DNA from 2 places in the Halanaerocella petrolearia genome. Region 2 is predicted to be linked to the other one. Evidence: riboswitches for the same ligand, from Rfam matches in the RefSeq annotation. Region 2 holds a riboswitch; the other holds the start of a gene.
The links. A riboswitch is a leader RNA that binds a small molecule or an ion and turns the genes downstream of it on or off. The one in region 2 is predicted to bind thiamine pyrophosphate.
Positions count from the first base shown of each region.

Region 1: it holds a riboswitch for thiamine pyrophosphate, as region 2 does, so the genes downstream of both, thiD (bifunctional hydroxymethylpyrimidine kinase/phosphomethylpyrimidine kinase) here and thiT (energy-coupled thiamine transporter ThiT) in region 2, are expected to answer to the same signal.

Region 1 is NZ_BAAHXW010000001.1:632,424-640,052, forward strand. Features, by position in the region: gene ACYQ39_RS03235 (GDP-mannose 4,6-dehydratase) at 1-920, opposite strand, end outside; gene thiC (phosphomethylpyrimidine synthase ThiC) at 1,191-2,474, opposite strand; gene thiM (hydroxyethylthiazole kinase) at 2,541-3,329, opposite strand; gene thiD (bifunctional hydroxymethylpyrimidine kinase/phosphomethylpyrimidine kinase) at 3,387-4,181, opposite strand; TPP riboswitch at 4,319-4,427, opposite strand; gene ACYQ39_RS03255 (FMN-dependent NADH-azoreductase) at 4,501-5,145, opposite strand; gene rbr (rubrerythrin) at 5,234-5,809, opposite strand; gene ACYQ39_RS03265 (desulfoferrodoxin) at 5,856-6,230, opposite strand; gene rd (rubredoxin) at 6,276-6,437, opposite strand; gene ACYQ39_RS03275 (YbgA family protein) at 7,096-7,629, opposite strand, start outside.
Region 2 is NZ_BAAHXW010000001.1:184,056-191,684, forward strand. Features, by position in the region: gene ACYQ39_RS01005 (sporulation protein) at 1-265, shown strand, start outside; gene ACYQ39_RS01010 (cell wall hydrolase) at 850-1,131, shown strand; gene ACYQ39_RS01015 (ECF transporter S component) at 1,233-1,721, shown strand; gene lnt (apolipoprotein N-acyltransferase) at 1,722-3,200, shown strand; gene ACYQ39_RS01025 (hypothetical protein) at 3,225-3,611, opposite strand; TPP riboswitch at 3,740-3,850, shown strand; gene thiT (energy-coupled thiamine transporter ThiT) at 3,905-4,471, shown strand; gene ACYQ39_RS01035 (thiamine diphosphokinase) at 4,471-5,109, shown strand; gene ACYQ39_RS01040 (4Fe-4S dicluster domain-containing protein) at 5,299-5,457, shown strand; gene ACYQ39_RS01045 (hypothetical protein) at 5,521-5,691, shown strand; gene ACYQ39_RS01050 (Gfo/Idh/MocA family protein) at 5,814-6,839, shown strand; gene ACYQ39_RS01055 (CoA-disulfide reductase) at 6,881-7,629, shown strand, end outside.

The DNA of each region.
Region 1 (7,629 bases), 450 kb from region 2:
AATTTCTTCACTCCAGTCCCAATATCTACTTGTGGTTGATAGTTTAATTTATTTCTTGCTTTAGTAATATCAGCATAGGTAACTGGCACATCGCCCTCTTGTTCTGGAAGTTCTTTTATCTTAGCTTTCTTTCCTAGGTTGCTACTGATCAAATTAATCAAATCTAAAAGTTTAATTTGTGAACTAGAACCTAGATTAAATATCTCAAAATCTGGATTACTAGCTAAAACTAATTTAATTCCTTTAATTATATCTGTAATATAGGTATAATCTCTTGTGGTAGATCCATCACCAAACATAGGAATAGGTTGACCTTGATTAATTAATCGAGTAAATTTACTAATTGCCATATTTGGCCTCTGCCTTGGTCCATAAACTGTAAAGAACCTTAAGATAGAAATATTTAATTCATGTAAATTATAGTAATTTTTACAGAATAACTCAGCTGATTTTTTAGCAGTTGCATAAGGAGAAGCTTGTGAATCAAGTTTCATATCCTCTCTAAAAGGTACTTGACTTCTATTCCCATAAACTGAAGATGAAGAAGCAAAAACAAATTGTTTAATATTGTATTTATTAGCTAAATCTAATAAATTAATTGTTCCTTTAATATCTACATCTACATATAAATTAGGCCTTTGAACTGAATTGCGTACCCCTGCCATAGCTGCTAAATGAATCACTTTATCTATCTTTTCTCTCTTAAAAATTCTATTTAAAGCAACTTGATCTAATATATCTTCTCGATATAACTCAAAATTATCCTTATTTATAAAAGGGACAATATTTTTTTCCTTAAACTGGGGATTATAGTAATCATTAAAATTATCAATTACTACTACTTGATATCCTATTTCTAATAAGTCTGCTACCAGATTAGATCCAATAAATCCGGCGCCTCCTGTAACTAAAATTTTCACTTTTAACACCTCATCAATTATACCTAGTTTTTATTTGGTCAATGTAAAGATACTCAATAAACTGGAGGATAATTGTATTTTATCCTGTATTGGAAAATAAAATTTAGATTGATAATAATTTTCACTGTTAGTTATGATTATAATGAAACCCATTATCAATGTCAAGAAAAAAATAAAAAGCTCTACTGGTTTAGTGGGAATTAAACTCCTTATATAAAAAAGAAGCTGGCATAACCAGCTTCTTACAATTGTTCTGCTTAAGTATAAAAACTATAGTGCTTCTTCTACTATCTTCATAGCACAGAAAGAACCACACATTGTGCAAGCATCCTCTTCCTGTAAGTTCTGGTTATGATCAGTTCTTGATTCCTTGGCTTTCTTAGGATCAATAGATAATTCAATCTGCTTATCCCAATCTAAACTCTTTCTTGCTTGTGCCATCTTTCTATCTCTCTCTTTAGCCTGCGATAATCCTTTAGCTATATCTGCTGCGTGAGCTGCTATTTTAGTAGCAACAACTCCTTCTTTAACATCTTCAATACTTGGCAGACCAATATGTTCAGCTGGAGTTACATAACATAAGAAATCAGCTCCACAAGTAGCAGCTAGTGTACCACCAATAGCTGCATTAATATGATCATATCCTAAAGCAATATCTGTCACTAAAGGCCCTAAAACATAAAAAGGTGCGTCTTTACATAACTCTTTTTGAATCTGCATATTAGTCTCTATCTGATTATAAGGCACATGGCCTGGCCCTTCTACCATTACTTGTACTTCAGCTTCTCTAGCTCTATCTACTAGCTCTCCTAGAATCAATAGCTCATGAATCTGAGAACGATCAGTAGCATCAGCTAACGAACCTGGTCGTAAGCCATCTCCTAGGCTTAATGTTACATCATACTCATAAGCTATTTCTAATAAGCGATCATAATATTCATAAAGAGGATTTTCCTCTCCATTATGTAGCATCCAACCAGCCATGAAAGAACCTCCACGACTGACTATATCAGTTACTCGTCCCTCTTCTCTTAAATGGCGTAATGTCTCTAATGTTAAACCACAGTGAACTGTAATAAAGTCGACTCCTTGCTGAGCCTGCTCTTCAATTACAGTAAAAATATCATCTACTGTTAAATCAACAATAGCTTCATCTTCTCTTAAGACTTCTACAGTTGCTTGATAGAAAGGAACTGTACCCAAAGGAACCTCACTCATAGCTAAAATTTCTTTTCTAGTCTGATTAATGTCACCACCAGTTGACAAATCCATTACTGCATCAGCCCCTGACTTAATAGCCACTTTTAATTTTTTTAATTCTTTATCAAGATCAGGGTAATCCTCAGAAGTACCAAAATTAGCATTGATTTTAGTAGTTAATCCTTTACCAAAACCATTAGGATCTATATGATCATGATTCTTATTAGCTGGAATTACAATAGTTCCTTCAGCTACCCCTTCTCTTATTAAATCTACATCTACTCCCTCTTTAATTGCTACTTGTTTCATTTCTGGAGTAATTTCTCCTGCTCTTGCTTTAGTAACTTGAGTCATTTTTATTCCTCCCATATTTTAGTTAATAGTTAAAAATTAATAATTAGATGTTAATAAAACTTACACTTAGTTTATCTCTATTACCTCTTGCTTAGCTTTTAAATATTGGTCACTAATCTCACTAATATTATCTAAAAATGATACCTTATAACTAGCAGGTCTACTAGTTTCTTGACTTGCTTTCTCGCCTGCAATACCATAAGCTGCTACAGCTTGCAAAGAAGCATTTAAATAATTATTATTTACTCCACAAAATACTCCTAATGTACTACCAAGCATACATCCTGTTCCTACTACTTGGCCCATTAATGGGTGACCATTTGTTATTTTATAAACTTCTTGTCCATCAGTTACAATATCATCTGCTCCTGATACTACAACTACTGTATCCTGGACTCGGGCCAACTTCTGGGCACTATCAGTAATATCTTCACAAGTCCCAACTGATTCTACACCTTTTAGTTTAGCTTGACCTCCAGCTAGGACAGTAATCTCTCCTTCATTTCCTTTAATTACTGCTATATCTACTTTATTTAATATTTCCAAAGCAGCCTCAGTTCTTAAATCAGTAGCACCTACTCCTACTGGATCTAAAATAACTGGTATCTTTAACTGATTTGCCTTCTTTCCAGCTTGTAACATAGCATCTATTTGCTTATGGTTTAAAGTCCCAATATTTATAACTAAAGCTGATGCTGCTGTTACCATCTGCTCAACTTCTTGTTGAGCATAAGCCATTATAGGTAATCCACCCCAATAAAGAGTAATGTTAGCACAGTCATTAACAGTCACATTATTTGTAATGTGGTGAACTAAAGGCTTCTCTGCTTTAATTTCAGCCAAGATATCATTCATTCTATCCCCTCCATATACAGTATTGTGACAAGTGACAAGCAAATCCTTAACTACTGATTACTCATCACTTGTTACTGACACTAAATGGTTAACTGGATTATTACCTGCTCCCACTTTACATCCCCTTCTAATAGCTTTAGTTATATATGCTTTACTCCTTTTAATTGATTCTTCTAAAGAATATCCTAGGGCCAAATTACTGGCTAAGGCAGAAGATAAAGTACAACCAGTACCATGAGTATCTGTTGTATCAATTCTTGCAGTAGTAAACTCTCTAAATTCCTCTCCATCATATAGTAAATCTCTAGCCTTATCTTGCTCTTGATGTCCTCCTTTAACCAAAACATACTGGGCGCCTAACTTATATAATTCACTAGCTAACTCTTTCAAACTAACCTCTTCATCTAATCCTCTTCCTGTTAACACTTTAGCTTCATTTAAATTAGGAGTAATTAATTTGGCTAAGGGAATTAAATCTTCTTTGAGAGAATCAATTGCCTCCTCAGCTAATAATAAGTCTCCACTAGTAGCTACCATTACAGGATCAACAACTAGATTATTGATTTGATATTCTTTTATCTTCTTAGTAATAACATTTATAATCTCACTATTAGCCAACATTCCTGTTTTAACAGCAGAAAAATCTAAATCACTAAATACAGAATCAAGTTGTTGTCCTACAAAATCACCACTTAATGCCTCAAACCCTTGTACTCCTAATGTATTCTGAGCAGTTACAGCAGTAACTACTGAGGCTCCATAGACACCAAAAGCAGTCATAGTCTTTAAATCAGCTTGAATTCCAGCACCACCACCAGAATCAGAACCAGCAATTGTTAATACTTGTTTCATTTTATCACCTCATAAAATTTCAAGTTTCAATAATTAAACCGCAAAAAATAAAAAAACACAGCCCCATAAGGAACTGTGCCTTTGATTTCAATAGTAATCAAACATAATAAACCAAGATATACCTAGATAAAGTATACCCTACCAAAAGCCCACTTCCCTACGCTAGTATTATCTAGATCAGGTTCAAGAGACTAGAGTCTTAACTCTTTCTCAGTCCTATAATATAGAACGCCCCTAGTGGTACAAATATGTAATTGTTATTATAAGTATAATAAATCAATCTTATTTTTGCAATAGATTTCTACTAATTCTTTCTCAATTATCTTCGGGCCAACTTTTGAGCAAGACCTTTAGCCTTCTCTATAGCTTTATTTTTCATCTCTGTAGCTTCTTCTTCATCTAATTGATTAGTTCCTTCTATAATAAGTGAATCAACCAACTCAATATCTAAAAAAGAGAATATCCTCTGTAAGTATCTATTGGCAAAATCAAAATCCTTAATTATATCTTCAGAATATATTCCACCACGAGAATGAATGTGAACCGCTTGCTTATCTGTCATTAGACCTTTTGGCCCATCATCGGTATACTCAAAAGTCTTACCAGCTACACAGATATTATCAATATAGGCTCTCATCATAGGAGGTAGACTAAAGTTCCAGAGTGGAGTAACAAAAATATATTTATCTACTGCTATAAACTCTTCTAATAAATCATTCATTTTAGTTAATTTTTGTTGCTCTATTTCAGTTAAATCACTAAACCCTCCTTCTTCTAGAGAAGACCAAGCACTAAAGATATCTCTATCAATTAAAGGAATCTCACGTTGGTATAGATCAAGCTCTACTATCTCATCACCAGGATTTTCCCTTTTATAAGAGTCTAAAAATTCTTTACCAACTGTCAAACTATAAGAATCAGAGACTGGCTTAGGATTAGCAGTAATATATAATACTTTTCCCATCTTAACCTCTCCTGTCTTTATTATATTCTCTAGCTAAATTATAAATAGGGAGAAACTATTAATAGTTTCTCCCTACAGATCTTAACTATTAGTAATTTTCCTCTTTTAACTCAAAGTAATCCTGTGGGTGAGCACAAGCCGGACATTCTTCTGGAGCTTCTGGCCCTTCATGGACATAGCCACAGTTTCCACATTTCCATCTTACTTCATCATCCTTCTTAAATACCTTCTCTTCTCTAACATTCTCTAATAAAGCTAAGTATCTCTTCTCATGCTCTACCTCTACCATAGCTACTCTTCTAAAGACTTCTGCAATTTCAGGAAATCCTTCTTCTTCAGCTACTCTAGCAAACTCTGGATATAACTCAGTATGTTCTTCATTCTCACCAGCAGCGGCAGCCACTAGATTCTCTTCAGTAGTACCAATTACTCCTGCTGGATAAGCAGCTTCAATCTCTACATTTCCTCCCTCTAGAAACTTAAAGAAACGTTCAGCATGCTCCTTCTCGTTTCTAGCTGTTTCTAAAAAGATATTAGCAATCTGTCTATAGCCATCCTTCTTAGCCTGAGAAGCAAAGTAAGTATATCGATTTCTAGCCTGAGACTCACCAGCAAATGCTTTAAGTAGATTTTCTTCTGTCTTAGTACCTTTTAACTCTGGCATAATTGAACCTCCCTGTTAATTTTTTATCTTTAAATCTTAACTAACTCTATGCCTTCCATAAGCCATGCACATTACAGAACTCTCTAACCTCAACTATTTCTGACTTATCAACTTTAAATTCTGCTTTCGGTTCATCACTTGGATCTAACTCAGCTCTAAGCACTTTATCTTCTGTTAATACTTCAATAAAAGTAATATAATGTTTATCTTCCATAGGGTGTATAGTAGTTCCTACTACTACTTCAACTCCATCAGCCAACTCATTAACTACAGGTACATGTTTTTCAGTAGTAGCATCATCAGTCTGAGCTTCTAACTTATCCATCACCTCACCACAACAGACAATATCAGGAGCATCAGCTTCAATAACTTCTATTACATTACCACATGTTTGACACTTATAAATTCCTCTTTTCTCCATAACCTTAGCCTCCTTATTAATAATATAAGTTAGTCGAATAAAATATTACTCCTCTGGCTCAAACATATCCTTTCCTACACCACATAACGGACATACCCAGTCTTCAGGCAACTCTTCAAAAGGAGTACCTGGTTCTATCCCTGCATCTGGATCTCCTTCTTCTGGGTCATAAACATAACCACAAACTGTACAAACATACTTGTCCATACTCTACCCCTCCTTTTATTCTTTAATTAACAAGCAACTACATATTTCTTGTCTATCTCTTGTTTTATATAATAGCATATACTTCTATCTAATTTATAACAAATCACTTACAATATTGTTACAAATACAAAAATTTATTTGATAAGAAATTGACTTATTACATAACTTCTTTTTTACTGCACAATCAATTTCATTAGTCATTATATCAAATGAATCTACTATCTCTTCTTTTAAATAGCTATTTCTAAATAATATATCATTAGAAATAGTTAACTTTCCTACATCATGAAACTTAGCTAATAAGACTAATTGCTTTAGTTGATGCTCTGATAAATTAACCTTTTCCCTAGTTTCTTAGATAAAGTTACTATTTGTGGTGTATGACCTACTTGATTATAATTATCCTTATTATTTATCTCTTCTAATAAAACATTATAATACTTCCTATTATAAGGGTTTGTTAATTCATCATGAAAACTGATATAATTGATTTTATTCTTCATTTTTTCTTTGGTTTTGGTACTAACATCATAGATATAGGTAACCTTCTTTTTATTGCCATTATCATCTATAGTTCTCTCTGCATCTGCAAAGACAGTTATTTTATTACCATCTTTACTAACTACTTCCCATTCTCCCTGTAACTCAAATCCTGTTTTTATAAATTTATTCCCTTTCCTGAATCTTTTATCTGAACTAACTCCTCTGGATATGGAGTAAAGAAAGTCTGTTCTCTTAAGTACTCTATTTCATATTTGATTGTCCAAGCCTTTAAAATATTTATTGGTACTGATAGAGGAACCTTCCCATGACGATATTTCCCCACTGTATTTAAGAAAAAATTTTTTTCTTCTGTTACTAAATAATTAGAAAAATGGCCAAAAGCATGCATCAATACATTAATATTAGACTTATAATCTGCTCTTTTAGATAAAGCCTGTTTTAAATTTGTCTCATAATCAATTACTACTTTTTCAAATTTATTCTGATTATGGTTAGCCACTATCCTGCCTAATTGACGCATCTGCTCTTCATTATAAGCCAGTAATAAAAGTTTATTTCTACTATGAAACTTTACTAATTCTTTCATAGAGTTAGCTGCTTTTACCTTACGAAAACGAGCCAATAAAAATAGCCTAGTTAGAAAATCCTCTCTAATTCTAAAGTTCTTTAACCTACCTTCATTTTCAAT
Region 2 (7,629 bases):
TTTTATACAGGAGTTAGAATTTAGACCTACCAATTTATTTAGGAATGAATTAGATGAACTAGAAATGGTGTATTTTATTACTGATGATGCTATTCAATTATTTTTTGAAATTGATCGTAGAGGCAGAGGAGTAACGGGATTATTTTCTGAAGCTTTAGATTTAGATGAAAGTCAAGAAAAACTAAGGATTAATAAAACCCAAATAAAAAAAGGATCAACTCAAGTAGCGGAGTTGATTAAAGACTTTATCGAATGTTATATTTAAGTATTGACTCAGAGGTAGAATTGCCTCTGAGTTTTTATTTATTCGTTACCTAGTCACTTATGAACATAAAAAAATACAAAACTACAAAAAAATACATTTGCATTTCCAAAAGATATAAGAGAAAATATATTCGTCGAAGACTTTTATAAGTTATAGAAAACAAATAAGATGTAGCAGTTAATAGAAAGAGGGGTTATAAAATATGAAAACAAATACAGTTTATTATAAATTTATAACATATATTCTTATATTCACATTGATTTTTCCTTTTGTATCTGGATTTGTTTTAATTACACCAGCTTATGCAAGTAATGGTTCCAATAGTTTTTTTAGTTTGATTAAGGGTCTATTATCGATATTTTTTTCTATCCTTTTTAAGTAATGATTCTGATGAAAGTAGTTCTCCAGATAATAACCAAGCTAATGAAGGATTAGGTGACATATATGAGCCAGCAAATAAAGAAAGTAATAATCAACAACGATTAAATTTAAGTGACCAAGAATTAGACACACTAGCTAGAGCTGTATATTCAGAAGCTAGAGGAGAACCATATGAAGGACAGGTTGCTGTAGCATCAGTAGTTATTAATCGAGTTAAAGCTCCTAATTTTCCAAATGATGTGAATGGTGTTGTATACCAAAAAGTGAATGGTAGTTATGCTTTTTCAGCTGTTTTAGATGGTCAAATTTATCTTGAGCCTAATACAACTGCTTACCAAGCAGTTGAAGATGCATTAAATGGTTGGGATCCATCTAACGGCACCTTATATTATTATAACCCTATCACTGCTACATCTAGTTGGATCTTTGAAAATACAGAACCAGTAAAGGAAATTGGTAATCATCTTTTTGCTAGATTAAAGTAGGCACATCAACTGTGCCTCTTTTTTTGTTTTTTGGTATAAATTATTATAAAATAAATTTATAAACATATGAGATAAGTAGGAAAATGGAGGTAATATAAACTATGAATCATACAAAATGGATTGCTAGAACTGGAATTTTATTGGCCTTAACTTTAGTAGTACAAATGATGGGGTTTCCTTTTTTTATTACAGGTCCATTAGTAAATATGTTCTTGTTTATTTCTGTTAGTTTAGTAGGAGGAATAGGAGGAGCATTAGTTGGTGGTTTAACACCATGGATTGCTCTAGTTCGTGGTATTTTACCTGCGCCTTTAGCTTCAGTAATTCCTTTTATTATTTTAGGAAATGTTGTTTTAGTCATGACCTACTATTTGGCTAATAAAAGTAATCGCTATTTAGCAGTCGTTGGAGCAGCAGGGTTTAAATATGCTATTTTAGCTTGGGCAGTAAAATCTGTTGTAAAAGTACCACCTAAGATTGCTCAAATGATGCAGATACCACAGTTATTGACTGCGTTGACTGGAGGATTATTAGCTATTTTCTTAATTAAGATTCTTAAAAGAAGTAATGTTGAATGGAGGACAGACTAAATGGCTTATTTACTGGTAGTTATAGCTGGAGGGCTGTTGGCCCTTCCTTTTCAGTTTCCTAATTTAGCTTTGGTTAGCTGGATAGGACTAATCCCTTTTCTTTTTGCATTAGAAGATAAAACAGATAGACAAGCTTTTTATTTAGGTTGGCTGATGGGAATTATTTTTTTAATAATAAGTGGTAAATGGTTAATCTATCCGCTACTTAAATTTAGTGGTTATCCTTGGTTTATCTGTATTCTAATACTTATTTTAGCTTTTGTATTACTAGGAACGTATTGGGGACTATTTGCTTGGATTACTAAAATGATTAATCAACAGTTAAATTTATCATTATTAATTGTTATGCCCTTAGTTTGGACTGGAATAGAATTTTTAAGAACTCTTTTTTCTTTTCAATATTTATTTGGCTTTTTAGGTTATAGCCAAAGCTTCATTCCTGAATTGGTTCAGTTGGCCCAATATGGAGGCTTTTATTTAATCAGTTTTTTGATTGTATTAGTAAATACTTTACTTTATTTAGGATTGAAAAAGAATTCTTTTAAATATAAGTTAATTTATATTTTAGTTGCTATTTTAGTCTTTGGAGTAGTCTTTAGTTATGGTAGATTAGAATTAGCTAAAAAGGAACCTACAGTTAAAGAGTTAAAAGTAGGTTTGATTCAACCTAATATTCCCCAACAAATAAAATTAGATCCTAATCAACAGGATGAAATTGCTAAGCGATTGACTAAACTATCACAAGAAGTATTAAACCAAACTACCGATATGGATTTATTAATCTGGCCAGAAACGGCTATATTAAGATCTTATGATCAGGATAAAAAGTTTCCTTTTGATTTTTCAGATGGGAATTCATTATTAACTGGTGGTTTCATTACAGAAAAAGAGAATTATCTAAATAGTGCATTACTAATAGATAAGAATAATAATATCCGCCAAACATATAGTAAGAATAGATTAGTTCCTTGGGGAGAATATGTTCCTTTTCCTAATTTGATACCTGATTTTATTGAAAGTAACTTAAATCATATTACTCCTGGTACAGAGTTACAGAGTTTTAAGTTGAATAATATAAGTTGGATTGCTCCTATTTGTTCTGAGATTTTGAATCCTTTTTTTGTTCATAAATTATATCAAGATAATGATTTAATTATTAATATTTCTAATGAAGCTTGGTTTGAAAGAAGTAAAGCTTCTTTACAGATCTTACAGGCAGCTATATTTCGAGCTGTAGAGTATCAAGTGCCAGTAGTTAAAGTAGGTAATACAGGAATTAGTGGAATTATTAATAAACAAGGTCAAATAATAAATAGAACTAAATTATTTGAAACAACCAGTTTAGAGGCTAAGCTAGAATTAACTTCACAAGAAAAGACTATATATCAACAGATAGGCTATTTGTTTGGAAAGATTATTCTTGGAGTGATGCTATTATTATTATTATTAATAACTTATACTAGATATAAAAAGGAGTAGCAATATTGCTACTCCTTTTTATATCTAAGCTAATTCTCTAGCTTTTTTCTGGTCTATAATAGTTTCTTCTGGTTGTTTATCTTTTTTCTTAAATACGTTAGTTATAATTCCAATCCCTAAGACAATTAAAGTAACAACATCAGCAATTAGTATGCTCCAAATAGCAGCTTGTCCTAAAGTAAATTGATTTAAGTTTTTAAAATTAATAATTTCTAAACCACTCTGTTGACTAAAAGATGAAATGAAAATTAATAAGGCAGCAACATAAATGAAACTATTAGATAAAAACCTGAATAGAGACTTAGATAGAAATTCTTTTTCTGTAGTAGTAAAAAAATTTTTAAGTAAAATAATAGCCTCTATAATAATTGCTACCATAAAAGAAGAAGAAATAATTAATTCAGAATTCATTTTATCACTCCTTAGTGTTAAGTTACTATTATTGTAACATAATTGTTATTTTAAAATCAATTTTTATCTGTTATAGTTGCAAATTAATAACTGATCTGCTATAATTAGATATCGATATAATTTAATATTAGAGAAACTAGGGGAGTTTTTATTAAAAAACTGAGAGAGAGTTATTAAACTCTGACCCTTTTGTACCTGATCTGGATTATACCAGCGTAGGAAAGTTAGTGTTTATTAATTACAGGCACAACTCCTACATGGAGTTGTTTTTTTACTTTTAAGGAGGGATAATATTGAATAGTACAAAAATAAGAAAGATATCAGAAATGGGAGTTAGTTTGGCTTTGGCAGTTATTTTAAATTATTTAAAAATTTATGAAATGCCTCAAGGTGGTTCTATTTCTTTGGAAATGATTCCAGTTATCTTTATTGCTTTACGCTGGGGTTGGAAAGAGGGGCTTTTATTAGGAACAGGTTATGGAATTTTACAAGCTATGTTAGCTGGTTATGTTGTACACTGGAGCCAGTTGATTCTTGATTATCCATTAGCCTATGGATTATTAGGTTTAGCTGGATTAATAGGTGCTTTAAATCAATCAAACAGCTTAAGAAAAAATTCATTATTGGTAAGTTCCGGTACTTTATTTGGTTCTTTTCTAAGATTTATAATGCATTTTATTTCTGGAGCTGTCTTTTTTGGACAGTATGCTCCTGAGGGCCAAAGTATCTGGACTTACTCATTAATTTATAATAGTAGTTATTTAATTCCAGAAACAATTATTACAGTAATAGTTATGTTAATCCTAATTAAAGCAATAGCAAATAATCCAGTAATGGAGTTAGAAGGAGTCAATAGTTAATGTCTAGGGCAATTGTCTTTATAAATGGGGAATTAATAGGCAGAGAAGAGTTTTATCAAGACTATATAACTGCTAAAGATACGATTGCTTGTGCTGATGGAGGAGCAGAATATGCTTTTGAACTAGGAATTACTCCTGACTTGATAGTAGGTGACTTTGATTCTGTATCTTCTACAGTACTAAATCAGTATAGAGAGCAAGGAGTAAAGATCAAAAAATTCCCTGTTCAAAAAGATAAGACGGATACTCAATTGTTATTAGAAAATTTAATTGAAATGGGCTTTGAAGAGATTATTGTTTTTGCCGCTTTAGGAAAGAGATTAGATCATAGTTTAGCTAATATATACTTATTAGAGCAATTAACTACTTCTGGAGTACAGATTAAGTTTGTAACAGAGCAAGATACCATTGAATTGATTACTGATAATAGAATCATTAAAGACAAAGCAGGTAATACAATATCTTTTCTACCTATAACTTCTCAAGTGGAAGGTGTTGAATTGAAAGGGGTTAAATATCCTTTAACAGATGCCACTTTAACTCGAGGTTCAACATTAAGTATCAGTAATATTATTGAAGATGAAGAAGCAGAGATTAATCTAAAAAATGGAAAATTATTAATGATTATTAATTACTAAAAAGCTTTCTGTTTAGAGCAGAAAGCTTTTTAGTTTATAATATGTTAATTAGTTATTAAATAAATATAAAACTATAAGATTAAATTAAAAGGAGGGGTATTTATAGATAAGAAAGACTGCTGGGCCAAAAAAAAGAGTGGAACTAACTATAAATTAACTTATATTAAAAAGGTAAATTGGGAAGAATGTATAGGATGTGGTTGTTGTGTAAAAGCATGTGGATGTCAGATTATAGAATTAGTTAATACAAGCACTGGCATTAAGGCACAGATAATCAATGCTCTAGAGTGCTTAGGAGATGGACACTGTAAATCAGTCTGTCCTACTGGAGCAATAGAATGTAACTAAGCTTTATTTTTCACAAGTTTTGTGTTACACTAATCACTACAAAATATTAGGGGGTAGATCTAGTTGGATAGAGAAGAATGTATTTTGAATCCTGGTGATAATTGTAATGATTGTGGTGAATGCCTAATCTGTGATTTAAATAGTAATAAAGAATGTGACAATTGTATGGAATGTATTGAAGGAGATAGTGAGTTTAGAGCAATTAAAATTGATGATGTTGTCTATGAAGAATAAACTTTAAGTTTGAACTTTGGCCCCAACGGGCCAACTTTTTATTATCAACTCCTATATTAAACTACTATTTAGCCAATATTAATAATAGAGCTATTAATTATTATATTATAGGAGCTGATAATATGAAGAAGATAAAGATAGGAATTATTGGTACAGGACTTGCTTGGCAGAGATTACACTGGCCTGCTTATCAACAACTACAGGATAAATATGAAATTGTAGCTTGTTGTGATGTAGAATTAGAAGTAGCTGAGGCAGCAACTGAACTAATAGGAATTAATAAAGATAAAGCTTATGAAGATTATAAGACTATGATTAAAGAAGAAGAATTAGATGCAGTAGATATTATGGTTCCCATCTCGCAAAACTTTGCTGTCTCTAAAGATGTAGCTGAATTAGGATTAGATATTATTTGTGAGAAACCACTAGCTACAAACTTAGAAGAGGCTAAAGAATATACTAAATTTCCAAAAGAATATGATATTAAAGTGTTAATTGCTGAGAATTTTAGATATAATGAAGAAAACAACATTCTCAAAAATCTAGTAGCAGAAGAAAAGGTTGGAGAAATCATCTACTTTATTAGTAACTTTATTGTTAATTTCCCCCAAGAGGCATTAGGAGACACATTTGCTGCTAAAGAATGGCGCCAACATCCTGCTTTTCCTGGAGGTAGATTATTAGATGGAGCTTTACATAACTTAGCTGGTTTAAGACATATTTTTGGTCCAATTCATAGTCTGCAAGCCTTTGGCAAACCACAAGAGGATGACTATGTTCCTTATCTATCTACAAATATTAACCTTCATTTTGAGAATGGAATAGTTGGACAGTTTTCTTATTTTCCTAGTGGCAAAGAGATGCAGCGACCTTTAGTAGGAACTAGAATCTTTGGTCGTCAAGGAATGATTTATTTAGAAGAGAGAAAATCTGGAGTTATCAATATTGCTTATAATGATGGAACTAGAGAAGAGATAAATTATACACCTAAACAAGGTTTCTATAATGAGTTAGTAAACTTCTATCAAGGGTTAACTGATAAAGAAGATATTTCTGTTACTCCTGAAATAGAATTAGGCGATGTTAAGACTGTATTATCTATTCTAAAATCAGTAGAAGAGAATAAGACAATAGAAGTTAATCAGTAGCAAAATAATTCTATAATTTTAACTATAAAGGAGGAGAATAAATGAAGATAGTTGTAATTGGTGGAGTAGCAGCTGGTACTAGTGCAGCTGCTAAAGCTAAACGAGAAATGCCTGAAGCAGAAATCACTATTTTTGAACAAGATAGTGACATATCTTATTCTGGATGTGGTTTACCTTATTATATAGCGGATTTAGTAAAAGAAAGAAATGATATTATTATCTATACTCCAGAGAAGTTTGAAGCTAAGAAAGGGCCAAAAGTAAAAGCTCAACATATAGTAAAAAGGATACTACCTGATAAAAAGCAAGTAATAGTTAAGGATATATTAAGAGATAAAACTAAAGAAGTAGATTATGACAAGTTATTAATCTCTACTGGTGCCAAGCCAATTGTACCTCCTTTACCAGGAGTTGATTTAGATAATATCTTCACTCTTCGTAATGTACATAGTGCTGATCGAATCAAAGAGTATATTACTACTAATGAACCTCAAAAAGCGGTAATTGTAGGTGGAGGTTATATTGGGTTAGAGATGGCAGAAAGTTTATTAGAACATAATATCGAAGTTACTGTAGTAGAAAAGGCAGATCAATTACTGACTAATTTTGATAGTGATATGGCAGAAATAGTAGCTGAACATCTTAAGAAACAAGGGGTTAATATAATTACTGATGATGGAGTAGTTGAGTTTAAAGGAGAGCAGAAAGTTACAAAACTAGTTACTGAAAATGGAAAAGAAATAGAGGCAGATTTTGCATTATTAGCTATTGGAGTAAAGCCTAATGTGGA